Regions from separate parts of the Bacillus sp. WC2503 genome, predicted to be linked through region 2. Evidence: riboswitches for the same ligand, from Rfam matches in the RefSeq annotation. Region 2 holds a riboswitch; the other holds the start of a gene.
The links. A riboswitch is a leader RNA that binds a small molecule or an ion and turns the genes downstream of it on or off. The one in region 2 is predicted to bind preQ1.

Region 1 (6,092 bases), 250 kb from region 2:
TTTTTTATATTCCATATTCGAGTGGGAAATTCCTTGTTTTACACTTTGAAATCCTAAATAAAATAATAAGAAAAACCCCGTGCAGTACATAAAAGCTTGTACGTATGTATACATAAACACAGAAGATAAACCGAAATAAATGAGAAGCATAAACAAAATATCTGCAGTCATTCCACCAATTCCAACAACCCACGCATGCCAAAACCCGCGTTCAATTCCTCGTTTTAACATTTCAATATTAATTGGACCTACTGGTGCCGCTAATGAAATACCTAATACAATTTGCTGTATAATTGCTCCAAACATCGCTCTATCCTTTCTACTTCCTTTACTATTAAGTAATGATGTAACCTTTAAAAATAGACTAGCTTTCATAATAAAATACCCTTTTTTATCCAAAATATACAAAAGAGCCATCTAGATGATGGCTCTTATTTCTCTACCTTATGATGAAAAGGACATTTCTCTTTTATTGGCTCAATATCGTCTCCAATAAAATATTGTTTCCATTCTCGATGGTCAGGATCACCGTAATGACTAATGTTAGGATGTTTCGGCAGCTGATCCCACTTTTCAACTCGTTCACGAACCATTTGTCTTGAATACGCCCCTTTGGGACGATCACCTTCTAATCCATCGAAAATGGTACGTGGCTGAAATCCAATAACGAGTGAATTTCCTAAATGCCTAGTCTTTCTCTGTTTATAAGCCGGTGCATTCCCAAATGCAAATATCGGTTCACCACCGAATGAAAATTCCCATAAATAATGATTTGGATCTTCAGGAACTTGCTGCGGCCATGTTTGATTATCGTGTTCATGTAAATACTGTAGTACTTTCCAAAAGTAATCACGATAATATTCAAGTGATTGTTCTTCACATTCCGGTTCCACAAAAAGAAAAAAGCCTCTTCTTACAATCGGTCGCTCTTTCATTAACTCTAAAAAAGATAACATTGTATGTGGCAAATGACTCCAATCATTATGAGAAAGAAATGAATAACGAAGTTCATTCTTTTTCAACGCTGTTAAACCGAAATAACATGGGAAAGTTGCATCTAACACGACGCTTGAAAAATTTTGAAATTCTTTTGCAACCCAATTCGGTATATCCGTTCTCATTCTCATTCCTTCATTATCTAATAAGTACGACTCGTTCATTCTTTCACCTCATTATGTATAGCATTCAATAAAGAATATTACATAACCAGCCTGTCCTATACCTTTTTGAACATTTGACCAGAAAATTATTTAAAAATACAAAAAATAAAATCGCTTACTTGACTAATTTCTACCAATTCGTGTATATTTAAATTAATCATTTAGCAGAATATTCAAGATTATAGCATTTTTAGTTTATATTATCTTTTCAAATGAATTTCACTAAATGAAAAAAGCAAATGTTTTTAGGAGGAATTGTAACATGCAAGGAAAAGTAAAATGGTTTAACAACGAAAAAGGTTTTGGATTTATCGAAATGGACGGCGCTGACGATGTATTCGTACATTTCTCGGCTATTCAAGGTGACGGCTACAAAGCTTTAGAAGAAGGTCAAGAAGTATCTTTCGATATCACTGAAGGAAACCGTGGACCTCAAGCTGCTAACGTAGTAAAACTTTAATCCAACATATGACAGGAGGTTACCTTACTTGGTAACCTCCTTTGTTATTCCTTTGTATATTTCCGTTTTACAGAGCGAAAACTATGTGAAATGCGCAATTCACAAAGGAGGCAATTACAATGGGTTCAGAAGTAAATGATTTTGAAGAAGTGAAATTCCGTGTAGAAACAGCACAAAAAATGGTAGGTTCTGCAACAATTTCAATGGATCCAGACACACTGGAGCATGCCACTACTGCAGTAGAAGCAGCTCGCTCTCAACTTGAGATTATGAAATCTGTTGCAACAGATTTAGATGAGCCATTTTTAATGAATGAGGAAAAGAAATTAAGTAAGTGCGAGCATCAATTACATGAAGCGAAGCACTAAAAAAACATCCAGAGAGTTTTCTCTGGATGTTTTTTATGACAACTGTTCTCCATATTTTTTCAACGTTTCTCCAACTGTACATTGCCTAATACAAAATGAATGGGCATAATATTTACTATTCGTTTTCCGATTATGTTCTCGTAAAAAACATCCTTCACAATACGTTTCTAATAAGTCATTTACCTCTGTAATGAGTTGCTTTTTATCCACCTTTGCACCTCTCTATTCGGTTATTTCTTTATGACTATCAATGACTGTCCCTTCTAATGCTTGCGTTGCTAATTGATGTGCTTCTTTATTTTGTTTTCTAGATATTGGCTCACATACAAGCTTTAATTTCATTTGCTTCGCCTTTCGTTCAATTTGATCTAAGTAATGATTTAAATGCTCATCATAGCAAGGCCATTCTCCAGCCAATTGCTGCAGTACAACTTGAGAGTCTCCACGAAGCGTAACTGCTTCATACTTAATCCCTAATTCTTCGAGTATATTTATACCGTATAATAATGATGCATATTCGGCTTCATTATTATCATATATACCTTCTATATATGCGTTGCGGCGAATTCGGTAGTTTATATTTCCTTTTTTATAATACACACATATACCTACTCCAGCTTCTTTCGTCTGAAGATCATACCCACCATCAAAATAAACATGTATTTCTTGAATCTCTTCCTCCACTTGTTTACTCAGCTTCTTCATTTCTTTTAATGACCATTCTGCATCCATTTCATCGTAAAATAAAAGTTCTTTCGCTCTTCCTGTTTTCTCAAAATCCTCCGCAAATTGAAGTACTTCTTCTATGTTCATATAATCTGTCGTTAATTCCGTCTGCAATCCGCGTTTTGTTTTATATAACCAATGAATTTTATATTTCATGCTAAATTCCCCTTATATAAGAATTCTTATTTATATTTTATTATATTTTATCAAGAGTCACAGTATTATATTCAATATAATCACATACAAAAAGAGCTATCCCATTGGAATAGCTCTTTCATCTATTACATAAATCTTTCAAATTGTACTCGCTTATTAATCCAGTACATTACAGGCATACCAATCGCCATTACTACGAATTCACCTGCTGCACATGTTAACCAAGTCCACATAAATGGTAAATCAAATGCAAGATGAAGTTCAATTGCAATCATAAACATTGTAATCGTAAAGATAACTGTATTAAAAATCATACGAGCCCAAACACCTTTAATGAATCGCATAGAAATAATCGTTGCAACTAATGCAAGAATAGATTGCCCTACTCCAAATACTAAATCATAAGCGACCATAGGTGAGAAAAAGAGATTCGTTAAAAATACACCTAATACAATTCCGTAACTTGCTTTCTTATTAAATACAACGAGATGATTAAACATCTCTGAAATACGAAACTGTACACCTGTAAAGCCAAATGGCTGAATAAGCATAGAAACAGCAATATATAATGCCGCTATAATACCATTACCGACTATTGTTCTTATATTCATGACAAAATCTCCTTAGTTTTTTTACGTGGGATGGTTTCGAACCACGTTATTCGTTTTTTAAGCAACAAGATTATATTTTACGCATTAGACACGCTTTCGTCAATAGATTCCTATCATCAACTACCTTTTTTCTTTTAGACAACGTATAATGAAACATATGAAAGATTTAGGAGGTTTCACTTCATGACAGCAACAATACAAAATGAAAAAGTAATCGTTTCCATTTCTGACAAAGGTGCAGAATTGCAAAGCGTTCGCTTAAAAGAAGATAACACAGAATATTTATGGCAAGGTGATTCTACTTATTGGGGACGTCGCGCACCAATTTTATTCCCAATTGTCGGCCGATTAGTAGATAATACATACTACGTAGATGGTAAACCATATTCTTTAACTCAGCACGGTTTCGCTCGTGATCTTACGTTCTCTGTAAAAGAACAAAGTGAAACAAAAATCACTTATATCGTTACTAGTAATGAAGAAACATTAAAAAAATATCCTTACGAATTTGAACTACTCATTTCTTATGAGGTAGAAGAACAAAATATACATGTTACATATGAAGTAAACAATCCTGCTTCAAAAGAGATGTTCTTCTCAATCGGAGCGCACCCTGGATTCAACTTCCCTCTATTAGACGGCGAATCATTTACAGATTATCATCTATCATTTAACGGTTCTGAACGCTTAGAAACAAGTGTATTAGAAGGACCTTATCTTTCAAGTAAAAAACAATTAATCGCTGAAAATACGAATGAATTGCCACTTACATACGATTTATTCAAAAATGATGCACTTATTTTTGAAAATATGAATACGAATGAAATTTCTATTCGTTCTCATAAACATAATAAATTTGTAAAAGTAGAATTTGCAGGATTTCCATTTGTCGGCGTATGGACATCAGGGGATAACGCACCTTTCTTATGTATTGAACCTTGGTATGGAATCGCTGATGAAATAAATCCAGCAAAAGATTTCAAGGAAAAAAAAGGAATTCAATCTTTACAAGCGAATGAAACATTTACATGCCGTTACAGCATCACAATCGGATAAAGTGAAACTTTAATCAGTGGGGGATATTCATCCCCACTGATTATTAGCCTTCACCAATTGGGCATTTACGGGCAGTTGATCACCCACCTAACTTCATTGTTTCAGCCGAGTTTTGAGGTGGGTGTCTTACTGCCCGTTAACGCGGGATAAGTACTCTATCCCCTACTTCAAAGAAACATTTTTTTAGGGGATAATCTTATAATTTGGAGGTTTCTCATTTTGATTGAAGTGTATATTGATGGTGCATCAAAAGGAAATCCTGGTCCTTCTGGTGCGGGAGTATTTATTAAAGGCATACAGCCACCTGTACAATTATCATTACCACTTGGAACAATGTCCAATCATGAAGCGGAATATCATGCTTTACTTGCAGCATTAAAGTATTGCACGGAGCATAATTATAACATTGTCTCTTTTCGTACAGATTCGCAACTTGTCGAGCGAGCTGTTGAAAAAGAATACGCAAAAAATAAAATGTTTGCACCACTATTAGAGGAAGCACTACAGTACATAAAAAGTTTCGATCTCTTTTTTATTAAGTGGATTCCAAGTAGTCAAAATAAAGTCGCTGATGAATTAGCTAGAAAAGCTATCTTACAAAATTAACGGGGGTATGAGTGTGAAAAAAGAGTGGCTTGCTCCTCTCGCTTTATTATTTGTCTCTTTTATTTGGGGAGCTACGTTTGTTGTCGTTCAAAATGCTATGTCTTTCGTTGGTCCATTTACTTTTAATGGCCTTCGCTTTTTATTCGCCGGAATTATTTTATTATTTGTTCAAATGATTTTCTCACAAAAAACTTCGAAACAAGATATAAAGCAGAGTAGTTTTGCCGGATTAATTGTTGGATTCTTTTTATGCGTTGGCTATTTATTACAAACATTCGGCTTACTCTATACAACTTCTTCAAAAGCAGGTTTCTTAACAGGACTAAGCATTGTTATGGTTCCAATCTTATCTTTTATCTTTTTAAAACAAAAGGCTACCATTTTCGTCGTACTCGGTATCACTGTGGCAACAGCCGGTTTATATTTATTAACAGCTGCTGATTCTTTTCAATTAAATATAGGAGATATACTTGTTCTCGGTTGCGCAATCGCATTCGCTGCCCATATTCTCATTAACGGTTTCTTTTCTAAGAAAATATCACCTTTATTACTAAGCACATCTCAAGTATTAGCTGTAGGTATATTTTCTTCTATTTGCGCTTTTTTGTTTGAAGATTGGGAAAAATTATTTTCAGTATCGCTATGGACAAATCATTCCTTTTTATTCGCCCTATTTCTAACTTCCTTATTTGCGACATCCATTGCTTTTTTCATTCAAACATCAGCTCAGAAACATACTTCCCCAACGAGAGTAGCAATTATTTTCGCAATGGAGCCCGTTTTTGCTGCATTAACAGGCGTTCTCGTTGCTAACGAACAACTTTCTATGTCTGCTATTTTCGGATGTCTATGTATTTTTCTAGGCATGATTTTTGTTGAACTACCTTCCAAAATAAAAAAAGAAGCGCAGGCCGCGTGAAGTTACGCTTGTAACTTCCGCATAAAAGCC
Region 2 (6,092 bases):
ACTATGAATATAAACGGCCAAATATTGAAGAATTAAAAGAGAAATTTACTGTTGCTTTAGAGAAATTTGATAACACAAAAACTGTAGAAGAACAAAAACAAGTTATCAATTCAATTAATGAAATTCGCAATGATTTTGGTACAATGGGGAATCTTTGTTACATTCGTCATTCTGTTGATACGACAGATGCTTTTTATAAGGAGGAGCAAGATTTCTTTGATGAATACTCTCCAGTTGTACAAGGATATGGAACAAAATATTATAAGGCGTTAATTAGTTCTCCATTTCGTGAAGAATTAGAAGCCTATTACGGAAAGCAATTATTCGCTCTAGCAGAATGTGATTTAAAAACATATTCAGATGAAATCGTGAAAGATTTACAATTAGAGAATAAATTGTCTTCACAATATACACAGTTGTTAGCATCTGCAAAAATTGACTTTGCGGGAGAAGAAAGAACATTATCGCAACTGATTCCATTTATGCAAGGAAAAGAAAGAAGTGAACGTAAATCAGCAAGTGAAGCATACTACGGATTTTTAGCTGGAAATGAGGAAGAACTAGATCGTATTTATGATGAGCTTGTTAAAGTAAGAACGAAAATTGCGAAATCTTTAGGTTTCAAAAACTTTGTTGAACTAGGATATGCAAGAATGTATCGTACAGATTACAATGCGGAGATGGTTGCGAATTATCGTCAGCAAGTACTTGATTATATCGTTCCAGTTACAACGGAATTAAGAAAGAGACAAAAAGCACGTATCGGTGTAGAAAAGCTAGCATATTACGATGAAAACTTTGAATTTGCTACAGGTAATCCAACTCCAAAAGGAGATGCAGATTGGATTATTAATCATGGGAAAACGATGTATAAAGAGTTATCAGCTGAAACAGATGAATTTTTCAATTTCATGTTAGATAATGATTTATTAGACTTAGTTGCGAAAAAAGGAAAAGCTGGTGGCGGATATTGTACATATATCGAAAATTATAAAGCGCCATTTATTTTCTCAAACTTCAATGGAACATCTGGTGACATTGATGTATTAACACATGAAGCTGGTCATGCTTTCCAAGTATATGAAAGTCGTAAATTTGAAATTCCAGAATATAATTGGCCAACATATGAAGCGTGTGAGATTCATTCTATGAGTATGGAATTCTTTACATGGCCATGGATGAAACTATTCTTTGAAGAAGATGCAGATAAATATTATTTCTCACACTTAAGTTCAGCACTTCTGTTTTTACCATATGGTGTATCTGTCGACGAATACCAACATTATGTATATGAAAATCCAGAAGCATCACCAGCAGAGCGTAAGACAGCATGGCGTAACATAGAGAAGAAATATTTACCGCATCGTGATTATGAAGATAATGATTATTTAGAGCGCGGTGGCTTCTGGCAACGTCAGGGGCATATTTATAGCTCGCCGTTCTACTATATTGACTACACGTTAGCTCAAATTTGTGCACTGCAATTTTGGAAGCGCGCAAGAGATAATAGACAAGAGGCATGGGAAGATTATGTGAACCTTTGCCAACAAGGTGGAAGTAAATCATTCTTAGAATTAGTAGAAGTGGCAAATTTAACATCACCATTTGCTGAAGGTTGTGTGAAAAGTGTCATTACAGAAATTGAAGCATGGTTACATGCGATTGACGACACAAAATTGTAAAAAACATGCGCTTTTTTTCACATGTTTAACATCGACATAATGGGAAAATGATGAGATAATAAAAGAAAATTCAGAATACTAAAGAGGTGTTTCTAATAAGGAGCACCTCTTTTCACCAACAAAAAGGGGGGAAAGAAGTATGCTTCAATCTAATATGGATGTGAGTTTAGAAAGTTTGGTGAACTCATTGCAGTCTACCCGAAGCACGCTATTATCAGAAATTGAAATGTTAAATGATACAGAAGTGAATGTAAAGCCACGCCGTGATAAATGGAGTATTATTCAAATTTTACATCACTTACATTTAGTTGAACAATCTGTCACATCTGCCCTTGTATATGCTCTACACAAAAATGAAAGAAATGCGACTCCATTTAAAGACCTCCAACTTACGCTTGATCGCACACATAAAAGAGAAGCTCCTCAGCAAATGCAACCAACAGAAACTTTAATGAAAAAACAGCAAGGAATTCAATTGCTAGAACATTCACGACAAGAACTATTACATGCGCTTCATAGTATCATAGATGAAAAAGAATTAGTTGAAAATGGATTAAAGCATCCTGTTTTTAATGATTTGAATTTGTATCAGTGGGTTCAATTTCTTGATTTACATGAACAAAGACATCTTACACAGTTAAAAGAGGCGAAATACGCAATTTTGCAGCGATAAAGTGGAAGAAGTGGGAAACCACTTCTTTTTTGATACATGCATAGTTTTCTTTCTTACTTTGGAATACTACATGGAGAAAGAAAAGAAGGAGTTGAAAAGTATGTCCAAGAAAAAGAGAGAAGAAGAGCGTGCTTGGAAAGCACGTAAAGAGAATCAAAAACCACATGGAAAAGTGAAAGCTTTTGCTGAATTAGTTGAAGGAACAGAAAAAACGTGATGATTATTTCATCACGTTTTTTGTATGAGTGGAAAGGTTAATAAGAAGGTTGTACCGATTCCTTTTTCACTTATAATATCAATTTTTCCATTCATAGCTTGAACAACACTGAATACAACCATCATTCCAAGACCAGTCCCTTTTTCTTTCGTTGAATAGAAAGGAGAACCGAGGCGCTTCACCTGTTCTTGATCCATGCCAACTCCTGTATCTTTTATATATAGCTGGATATGCTTATGATCAGGAACTAATGTGAAATAAAGATCGCCACCTTTTGGCATAGCTTCAATGCAGTTTTTTAAAATATTTAATAAGCATTGGTTTAGTTTTTGCTTCTCTCCAGCGATAAAGAAAGAAGTACTTTGCTTTATGTAATGAGTACGGACATTTGTTAAATTGGCAAGTGGTGTAATTAAAGATAGTGCATGCAGTAATTCTTCCTCGAGTTGTAGTGTTTGTTCTTTTTCAATACTCGGTTTTGCAAAGGTTAAATAGTCTGTGAGAACATGATTTGCTTGCTCAATACCATTAATGGCAATATCGATATATAATTTCCGTTCTTGCTCGGTACATGTATCAGACTGCAATAGTTGTAAAAATCCTTTCGTTGAAGTTAAAGGATTGCGAATTTCGTGCGAGATGGAAGCTGCCATTTCACCGATTAAATGAAATTTCTCAGCGTTCATAAGCTCATTTTGGAGACGAACCTGAGTTTGTAATATGTGTAGTAAATATAAAATAAGGATCGTACCAAGCATCGTACATAACTCATACACAATAATATGGGGTATATAATCTACCTTATTTGTAACTTCTGAAAGGAAGAAGGGTATCCAGCTAAATCCATATGTGAGACTGTAAATAATAGCAAGTGCTATTTTTATACGATTAGAAGTTCGATTGAAAAATTTGTACGTTAATAGTAGAACAATAAATAGAACAATAGAAGCGATAAGGGATGGGAAAACACCTATTCCTCCTAATAAGAAGCGATATATGTTTAATACAGCTAAAATAGAACCACCAGCAATAGGCCCTCCTGTCAATGTACCGACAATTAATACGATATGACGCATATCAAATTGAAAACCATTATTTGTTTTTGCTGCAAAAGTGATACATAGTATTGTAGCGAGGCAACACAGTACAATAAATATAGCTGAATTTAATTTAGGAGACCGTTTCCCTTTTTGATTCCAAAATAAGTGATAAATAAGCATTGTAACGAGAATGGATAAAATATTTAAAAAGAGGTAAATAATAAAGTGTTTCAGTGGGATGCCTCCTCTCTCCGAATAGTAAATTAATCATACTATAAAATGAAAGAAATGGAATATAAAATAGCGGAAAAATCAGAAATTTTTTCTGGTAGTATACAATATGTTACAATATGTTTTGTCAATGAAAGAAGAAATTCCATGCACCGCATGGGAGAGGTTCGCGAACTCCCTCTATAAAAAACTATGGAAACAACAATATCCTTAGGTATTGTTTTGTTTTTTTATTGTGACAGTTCAAGAACGTTCTTTCTTCTTATTCGTAGTAGAGAAGGAGAATGAGTGAAATGAAAAAAGAAAAAGCAGTTGTTGTTTTTAGTGGTGGACAAGATAGTACAACATGTTTATTTTGGGCAATAGAGCAGTTTGCAGAAGTAGAAGCTGTAACATTTAATTACAATCAACGTCATAAATTAGAAATTGATTGTGCAGTGGAAATTGCGAAAGAGCTAGGAATTAAACATACGGTACTAGATATGAGTCTATTAAATCAACTTGCTCCAAATGCGTTAACGAGAACGGATATGGAGATTACACATGAAGAAGGTGAATTGCCATCGACATTTGTAGATGGACGAAATTTACTATTCTTATCATTTGCTGCTGTATTAGCAAAACAAGTTGAGGCACGTCATATTGTAACGGGTGTATGTGAAACTGATTTTAGTGGTTATCCAGATTGCCGTGACGTGTTTGTGAAATCGTTAAACGTTACATTAAATTTATCTATGGATTATCCATTTGTCATTCATACACCACTTATGTGGATTGATAAAGCAGACACGTGGAAATTATCTGATGAACTTGGCGCATTCGAGTTTGTTAGAGAAAAAACATTAACATGTTATAACGGAATCATTGGTGATGGTTGCGGTGAATGTCCAGCATGTCAACTTCGTAAAGCAGGATTAGATACGTACTTACAAGAACGCGAAGGAGCGAACAACTAATGGATAATTTCTTTGGATTTCGCATCGTAGAAAATTTGCAAAAAATGGACAAGGATATTCAACGTAAACAACTCAAATATCATAATAAAAGAGTAATGGTCAGCAAGGAATTTACATTTGATGCAGCGCACCATTTACACTGTTATGAAGGAAAATGTAAAAACTTACATGGTCACACATATAAAGTTGTATTTGGGATTAGTGGATATGTAAATGAAATAGGCCTTGCAATTGACTTTGGAGATATAAAAGAAATTTGGAAAAACGAAATTGAAATATATTTAGATCATCGTTATTTAAACGAAACATTACCAGCGATGAATACGACTGCTGAGAATATGGTCGTTTGGATTTATGAAAAGATGGCAGAAGCATTAACGAAAGATAATCGTGTGAACGAATATAAAGGAGCTCGTGTTGAATTTGTTCGTCTATTTGAGACGCCAACTAGTTATGCGGAAGTAAGACGGGAGTGGATGCTCGATGAGTAAAATTCCTGTCTTAGAAATATTCGGTCCGACTATTCAAGGAGAAGGCATGGTTGTCGGGCAAAAGACTATGTTTATTCGAACTGCTGGCTGTGACTATAGCTGTTCTTGGTGTGATTCTGCTTTTACATGGGATGGATCGGCAAAAGATCAAATTAGACAAATGCCAGCGGAAGACATTTGGAATGAGCTTGTTGAAATTGGAGGAGAAAATTTCTCTCATGTTACGATTTCGGGTGGGAATCCTGTTTTATTGAAAAATATTGAGTCGCTTCTTTCTATATTAAAAGAGAATGGGATGCGAACGGCGATAGAAACACAAGGGAGTAAATGGCAAGATTGGTTACTTCAAATTGATGAGATAACCATTTCGCCAAAACCACCAAGTTCGGGAATGAAAACAGATTATCAAAAGTTAGATGCTGTAATTCAGAAACTAGCAGGAAAAGATATTAGTTTAAAAGTAGTAGTATTCGATGATCGCGACTTTGAATATGCAGTTAAGATGCACGAACGTTATCCATCTGTACCATTTTTCTTACAAGTAGGGAACGATGATACGAAAACAGTGGATGATGCAATGCTTATTAAAAAATTATTAGATAAGTATGAGTGGCTTATTGAAAAAGCTGTTAATTGTAAAAAAATGAATGATGCGAAAGTATTGCCGCAGCTTCATGCGTTAGTATGGGGAAATAAACGAGGCGTATAAAGAGAAGGGATGTTTAAAATGGCAGGAAGATTAGATGAAGATTTAAAAGATGTAACATTATTAGGAAATCAAAATACAAAATATTTATTTGAA

Region 1: another riboswitch for preQ1. It lies ahead of ACUN26_RS04710 (QueT transporter family protein); the one in region 2 lies ahead of queC (7-cyano-7-deazaguanine synthase QueC).

Annotation. Positions count from the first base shown of each region.
Region 1 is NZ_JBQYMD010000001.1:879,660-885,751, reverse strand. Features, by position in the region: gene ACUN26_RS04740 (LysE family transporter) at 1-306, opposite strand, end outside; gene ACUN26_RS04735 (YqcI/YcgG family protein) at 432-1,160, opposite strand; gene cspB (cold shock-like protein CspB) at 1,423-1,620, shown strand; gene ACUN26_RS04725 (DUF2564 family protein) at 1,740-1,988, shown strand; gene ACUN26_RS04720 (zinc-finger domain-containing protein) at 2,022-2,198, opposite strand; gene ACUN26_RS04715 (ribonuclease H family protein) at 2,211-2,870, opposite strand; gene ACUN26_RS04710 (QueT transporter family protein) at 2,996-3,481, opposite strand; PreQ1 riboswitch class I at 3,488-3,532, opposite strand; gene ACUN26_RS04705 (aldose 1-epimerase family protein) at 3,665-4,537, shown strand; gene ACUN26_RS04700 (reverse transcriptase-like protein) at 4,757-5,143, shown strand; gene ACUN26_RS04695 (DMT family transporter) at 5,157-6,062, shown strand; gene ACUN26_RS04690 (DUF6123 family protein) at 6,065-6,092, opposite strand, start outside.
Region 2 is NZ_JBQYMD010000001.1:634,464-640,555, forward strand. Features, by position in the region: gene ACUN26_RS03400 (M3 family oligoendopeptidase) at 1-1,682, shown strand, start outside; gene ACUN26_RS03405 (DinB family protein) at 1,822-2,355, shown strand; gene ACUN26_RS03410 (DUF6254 family protein) at 2,456-2,572, shown strand; gene kinB (sporulation sensor histidine kinase KinB) at 2,584-3,792, opposite strand; PreQ1 riboswitch class I at 4,000-4,043, shown strand; gene queC (7-cyano-7-deazaguanine synthase QueC) at 4,137-4,799, shown strand; gene queD (6-carboxytetrahydropterin synthase QueD) at 4,799-5,290, shown strand; gene queE (7-carboxy-7-deazaguanine synthase QueE) at 5,283-5,999, shown strand; gene queF (preQ(1) synthase) at 6,018-6,092, shown strand, end outside.